Regions from separate parts of the Paenibacillus sp. RC84 genome, predicted to be linked through region 2. Evidence: a T-box and tRNA genes for the amino acid it is inferred to sense, from the RefSeq annotation. Region 2 holds a T-box; the other holds one or more tRNA genes.
What was found. The T-box of region 2 lies ahead of ileS (isoleucine--tRNA ligase). A T-box ahead of a tRNA ligase gene usually reads a tRNA of that ligase, here a tRNA-Ile.
Positions count from the first base shown of each region.

Region 1 (3,270 bases), on a different contig from region 2:
ATGGAAGAATGGCGATGCCGTACATCATATGGAATCCCTCCCTAAATTATGGTCGACTAGTTCTTATTATACCGTGTTTGTATCCCGCTCACAATTTCATTTTAAGACGATTCATTGTCCGCATACGCCCATACCCGAAAATGTGTGAATTCATATACTGAACATATCGTGGAAGTTTAAGGGGAGAAGACCGTGAAACGACAAGTTCACAGCCGGGAAATTAAAAAGGTCGTTATGCAAAGGCTGGCAGACCGGGGAGCGAGTCTGGAAGACATCGCAGAGATCGTATACGCCATGCAGGCGCCCTATCATCCCGGTTTATCGATGGATACGTGTATGCAGTCCATTCAGGCCGTATTGGGCAAAAGAGAGCTTCAGCACGCGATTCTGGTGGGAACCGAGCTGGATATGCTGGCCGAGCAGAAAAAGCTTACAGAACCGCTCCAAACCATTCTGGACACGGATGAGAGTTTATTCGGATGCGACGAAACGCTTGCGATCGGTTCCGTTTTCGGCTACGGCAGCATTGCCATCACGACATTCGGTTATCTGGACAAGGAAAAGACCGGATTGATCAAACGGCTGGATACGAAGACCGGCGGCGCCGTGCATACCTTCCTGGACGATCTTGTAGCCGCCATAGCCTCGGCCGCATCGGGAAGAATCGCCCATAGAAGCAGGGATGAACTAGAACGGGAAGCACCCGATGAAGATAACGAATAGGTGTAAATTGCGCACCTCGATGCTTTTTTATGAAAAATTCCGCTGACCGTGTTGGCCTACAAATAAGTGAATGTCTTTTTGGATATGCTATTTCTAGGCCAATAACATCATCAACGGAGTGAGGACATGCAGTGGGTATATTGGGTAAAGCTGTACGACAGTAAGTTTCAGGCAGGTGTCCTTGCCAAGCGGATGGAGGAGGACTGGTGGATTTACGGCTACGAATGCCCGTCCGAAGTTGAAGTTTTCAAATCGAAAAAAGGACGTTTCGGTGTCCGTTACTCGGTTTATTAAAAAAAGTGTTGACTTAACCGTACTTTGTATTGTATATTTATTTTTGTCGCTATACGACATTGCTAGTTACTGACGCGGGGTGGAGCAGCCCGGTAGCTCGTCGGGCTCATAACCCGAAGGCCGCAGGTTCAAATCCTGCCCCCGCAATTAATCAAATTTTTTTTGCCTGTTTTTAGCCATACATAACATATTCGGGCCCTTAGCTCAGTTGGTTAGAGCGGTCGGCTCATAACCGATTGGTCGGGGGTTCGAGTCCCTCAGGGCCCATTATAAGCCGGAGTGGCGGAATTGGCAGACGCACAGGACTTAAAATCCTGCGGTAGGTGACTATCGTACCGGTTCGAGTCCGGTCTTCGGCATCTAGGCAACAATGAGGTAATAAACAGAAAACTCCCTTCTTTCACTTATGCACACCGCAGAATGAGACAAGGGAGTTTTTTGCAGTTTATTTTTTCCTGTTAAGAAATGCCTGTAAAACGGGTAAGGGTATAGTAAAACAAATAAGCGGGGAGGCGTTACCATGGCGATACCGTTTGAGATCGTAATGGATCAAAGCAATGTCATTCGCGGAGATTTTTATCCGGCGTCTTCTATAGCAAGGGGCATTCTCATTGTCTCGCACGGTTTTAAGGGATTTAAGAACTGGGGAATGTTCCCTTACGCGGCTGCGAAACTGGCCCAGGATGTGGATGTCATTACTTTTGATTTTACACATAACGGAGTGGGAGAAGACGGGCAGTCATTCAGCGAACTGGAGAAATTTGCGAAAAATACGTACAGCTGCGAATTGGACGACTTGTCGATCTTGATCTCTGTGCTGACGGACGAGTGGGACTTTAAAAACAAGCTGCTGAAATCGGATCGCTTGAAGCCCGTTGTTTTTTATCCTCATCACAGCAGGGGGATTAATTTTTCGAACGAGGAGCATCAGCATAGGGGCTCCGCCAACCCGGTCAATAAACTTCCGGTCTTTTTGCTCGGTCACAGCCGAGGAGCGGGCGTAAGCCTGATCTACGCGTTGGACCATCCCACGGAAATTGCGGGAGTCGTCAGCTGGAACGGAGTTACGCAGGTGGACATTTTCGACGAAGCCTGCAAAGAGCAGATGCGCAGCGAAGGACGCGCCTATATCGCTAATGCGAGGACCAAGCAGCAGATGCCGCTCGATAAGGTCATCCTGGACGATCTGGAGGCCCGCAAGGAAGATTTCAACATCCTGGAACGGATGCGGGGGGCGGCGTTTCCGGTTGTGCTCATACAGGGCGAGGAAGATCACGCCAACTTGAGGGCAGGCTCGGAAAAGCTCGTTGAGAACCAGCCGAAAGTCCAGTGGATCCAAATTCCAGGTGCTAACCATACGTTCAATACGGTCCATCCGTTTGCGGGTACTTCCGCGGAGCTGGAGCAGGCTATTGAACACACGCTGCAATTTTTAAAAAGCAGAGTGGTGCCGACAGAGTAAACCGAAAGTTCACAGGTCCCGGGAGGGACCTTTTTTAATTCAGGGATTGGGTGCAGCGGTGCCTGAGTATCTACATTTGTTTCGTTTGCACTTGGGGTCGTGGCCATCTTTATTTCTTTAGTCTTAGGAAAACTAAGAGAACGAACAAGTCAAATGTAACATTAACATGATGAATTAACAGGAATAGCCCCTACTGCGAGACAAACAGTAGGGGCTTCTTATAGTATAAAGTTTTATTGTTGAGTGTATAAGACCTTCAATGAATATTGACGAACTTGGGATGACAGACTGAGTTTTCCTCAGTCCAACGTATCAAAGACGGCATTCATAAAATAGGCGACCTCTAGATCTGCCCCAGCAGCATCGAAACCAATAAATATTAAAAAGCTTTTGTACCGATTATAAATATCTGGATCATCGTCAGCACGACGATGCTGGCGGTCATAGATCAAAAAATTATTAGTCATATTACTATACATGATTATCACCTCCGATTTTATTATATAAAACAGAATTTAGTATGTATAGCTAAATATTTCAAGTTTACGTCTCAAGACTATCAACTCCTCATACCGAGCGTTTTCATAGCCCAACTAATCAGACAAGCGACCAGACGGCCAGCATTGCCGTGTACAATACGGATATGGTCAACATGAGAAAAGGACTACTGCAATCGTATCGAGTAAGCAGTTAAACGGTTGCCGCGGCTGGAGCAACGCCTGATTGAGTGCCGGTATATGGGTACAGATAGCGACTATATTACGGGACTATAATGTTTACAACGAGCAACT
Region 1 is NZ_JBGBYL010000001.1:527,389-530,658, forward strand. It holds gene ABH899_RS02340 (2'-5' RNA ligase family protein) at 1-28, opposite strand, end outside; gene ABH899_RS02345 (phosphatidylglycerophosphatase A family protein) at 193-723, shown strand; gene ABH899_RS02350 (hypothetical protein) at 850-1,017, shown strand; tRNA gene ABH899_RS02355 (tRNA-Met) at 1,091-1,164, shown strand; tRNA gene ABH899_RS02360 (tRNA-Ile) at 1,211-1,284, shown strand; tRNA gene ABH899_RS02365 (tRNA-Leu) at 1,291-1,376, shown strand; gene ABH899_RS02370 (alpha/beta fold hydrolase) at 1,538-2,479, shown strand; gene ABH899_RS02375 (hypothetical protein) at 2,779-2,958, opposite strand.
Region 1: it encodes a tRNA-Ile, which carries the amino acid that the T-box ahead of ileS (isoleucine--tRNA ligase) is inferred to sense. The anticodon was not compared.

Region 2 (3,270 bases):
CAGCCCGTTCTCATCCAGCACATGCCCCGTTGAAATGACCGCCTTGTACGGCGCCCGGCCGTTATACAGCGTAGAAACCGCCAGCAGGCTGAAAAACCATCCGCGCGTCTGGTCGATGCCTTCGCAGATCATATCGGCCGGATACTGCTCGTTGAACGTCTTCTCGTCTCCGAACGGATGGTGATACTGGGCGAACGGCATCGAGCCGCTGTCGAACCAGACGTCGATCACTTCCGGCGTTCTTTCCATCACCCCGCCGCACGAACAGCGAAGCTTGACGTCATCCACGTACGGCTTATGAAGCTCAAGACTCTCATCCACGGGATCGACGGCACGATCACGCAGCTCTTGGTGGCTTCCCGGAGCAAATTCCTCTCCGCAATCCCCGCATACCCATACGTTAAGGGGAGTTCCCCAGTACCGGTTGCGGCTGATATTCCAGTCCACCAGCTCCTCCAGGAATTTCCCGAAACGGCCTTCACGGAGATGGCCCGGATACCAGCTCACTTCGTTGTTGTTCGCGATAAGCTGGTCCTTGACAGCCGTCGTCCGGATAAACCAGCTTTCCATCGCGTAGTAAAGCAGCGGCGACTTGCAGCGCCAGCAGAACGGATAGCTGTGCTCGTAACGTTCTTTGGAGAAGAGCAGTCCGCGTTCAGACAACTTTTTCACGATATCGACGTCGCAATCTTTCACAAAACGGCCCGCGAAATCGGTAATTTCCGCGGCATAGGTGCCGTCCTGCTTCACGACATGGACGAAGTCGATCCCATGCTGACGTGTGGTGCGGTAATCGTCTTCCCCGTGCGCGGGCGCGATATGCACGATCCCGGTTCCGCTCGCATCGCTGACATAATCGGCGTCTACGACCAGATGGCCTTTGTTCAGCTTCAAATAGCCGAAAGGCGGCTCATATGCGGTTCCGACGAACTCGGCCCCTTTATGCACGGAGAGGACCTCCGCTTCGCCTCCGAACACCTTGTCGGCGAGATTCTGCGCCGTCACGTACACGTCTCCGTTATGTTTCACTTTGACATAATCGAGATCTTTGTTTACCGCCAGCGCCACGTTCGCCGGAAGCGTCCAGGGGGTCGTCGTCCATGCGAGAAAATATTCGTCCGCGGCTTTGCTCTTGAACTTGACCGTGGCACTCAGATCTTTGACGTCTTCGTAGCCCTGCGCCACTTCGTGCGAGCTTAGCGTCGTCTGGCAGTCGGGGCAGTACGGGCTGACACGATGACCCTTATACAGAAGCCCTTTCTTGTGAATGGTCGACAGCACATGCCAGACGCTCTCGATGTAATCGTTCGTCAGCGTCACGTACGGATGCTCCATATCGGTCCAGTAAGCGATGGCTTCTGTCAGCTCGCGCCACTGTTTTTCGTATTCGAACACGCTGTTCTTGCACGTTTCCACAAACTTGGCCACACCGTATTCCTCGATCTCCTGCTTGCCCGATATGCCCAGCTGCTTCTCTACGCCCAGCTCGACCGGCAGTCCGTGCGTATCCCAGCCGGCCTTGCGGATGACGCGGTAGCCCGACATCGTTTTGTAGCGGCCGATAAAATCTTTGATGACCCGGCCGAGCACATGCCCGATATGCGGCTTGCCGTTAGCGGTAGGCGGACCTTCGTAAAAAACGAAGTTCGGCTTGCCTTCCCGGTTCTCGATCGACCGACGAAACGTATCGTCGGACCTCCACTGGTTCAGGACCCGCAGTTCCCGGGTTCTTGCTTTTTCTTTGACATCGACTTTGTTCATGTTCCGTCATCCTTTCCGGCTACGTTTCTTAAAACAACAAAAAAATCCCGTCCCGTAAGGGACGAGATTGTATCTCGCGCTACCACCCTTGTTCCGCCAAAGCCTTGTGGATAAAAGCTGTGCGGCACCTCATCTGCGTACGATCATACGCGTCCCTTGTAACGGCGGGATCCCGGGTCAGCTTACTAGCCTGCTTCAGCTTTCCTTCTCGGAGAGGATTTTCTGCTCATTCTTGTCCATTGGCTTTCAGCGCGGGGCCAACTCTCTGGGGAACAAGGGATCAGCGTACTCGTTCTCGTCAATGAATTTCTCGGTTTCATTTTCAGATATTTCATTTTTACAGCATTTTCGGTAAAATGTCAACCCGCTTTTGTCCTTCGGCGCTGCGGCGGTAATTTCGTTGTCCCGCTCTTTTTTACCTGGCTTCCCCATCCGGCACTTGTATGACTTTCCATAAGGAGGTAGTCTGGAATAGAAAAATCAATCGGACTTCTATTTGATGAGGTGGTGCTTGCATGAATGTCGAAGCTTATTTGAAAAGAATGGACACGAGCCGTCCGGCCAAGCCGGATCTGGCTGCCCTGAAGGAGCTTCAGCGTCAGCATATGCTTCACGTGCCTTTTGAAAATCTGGACGTAATCCGTCAAACGCCGATCACGCTGGACATCGCTTCCTTTTATGAAAAGGTGGTCGGGCGCCGCCGCGGAGGCTTCTGTTACGAGCTCAACGGACTTTTCAGCACACTTCTCAAGGACCTTGGTTTCAAGGTGCGCCTGATTGCGGCTACCGTCGCCAAGCCGGACGGAACTTGGGGGATGCCTGAAAGCCATGCGACCATTCTGGCGGAACTGGACCGGTCCTACCTGATCGACGTCGGCTTCGGCGACTCCGCCCGCTCCCCTGTTCCGCTGGACGGGACACCGGTGGAGGATGTAAGCGGCGTTTACCGGGCAGCGAAAGTGGCGGAAGCGGACGACCTGTACGATCTCCAGCGTGCCGGCGAAGACGGGGCCTGGAGTGCGCTGTATCGCTTCTCGACGGCGCCCCGCTCCCTGGAGAGCTTTGCCGAAGCGTGCACGTTCAACCAGACGTCCCCCGAGTCCCATTTTACGCAGAAGCTGCTTGCGACAAAAGCGACCGTGACGGGACGGGTGACGATTTCGGGCGACCAGCTGATCGAGACGGACGGTGACGTCAAAAGCAGACAGCCGCTGGCCCCGGAGGAACTGGAAAAGACGCTGATCAGCCGTTTAGGCCTGTCCGTCTGATAGACGGAAAGCCGGTCTGCTCGCATAGAGCGGACCGGTTTTTGGGTGCTGCATTCCGCTTCAGCGCTCTTCCGGACCGGCTTCTTCCTGCCGGCGTTCCCCAGCTGCGACTTGAAGGCGTGCCGCTTCTTTGTTAAAGCGCCGCAAGCTTGTTTCTCAGCTGCTCCGCCGCAAACATTCCTTCCGCGTCGTGCAGGACATCACCCGGTTTATTCCCTTTGCCGAGGATATAGCCTTCGAA
Region 2 is NZ_JBGBYL010000004.1:181,253-184,522, reverse strand. It holds gene ileS (isoleucine--tRNA ligase) at 1-1,761, opposite strand, end outside; T-box leader at 1,816-2,072, opposite strand; gene ABH899_RS11115 (arylamine N-acetyltransferase family protein) at 2,277-3,029, shown strand; gene ABH899_RS11110 (flavodoxin family protein) at 3,163-3,270, opposite strand, start outside.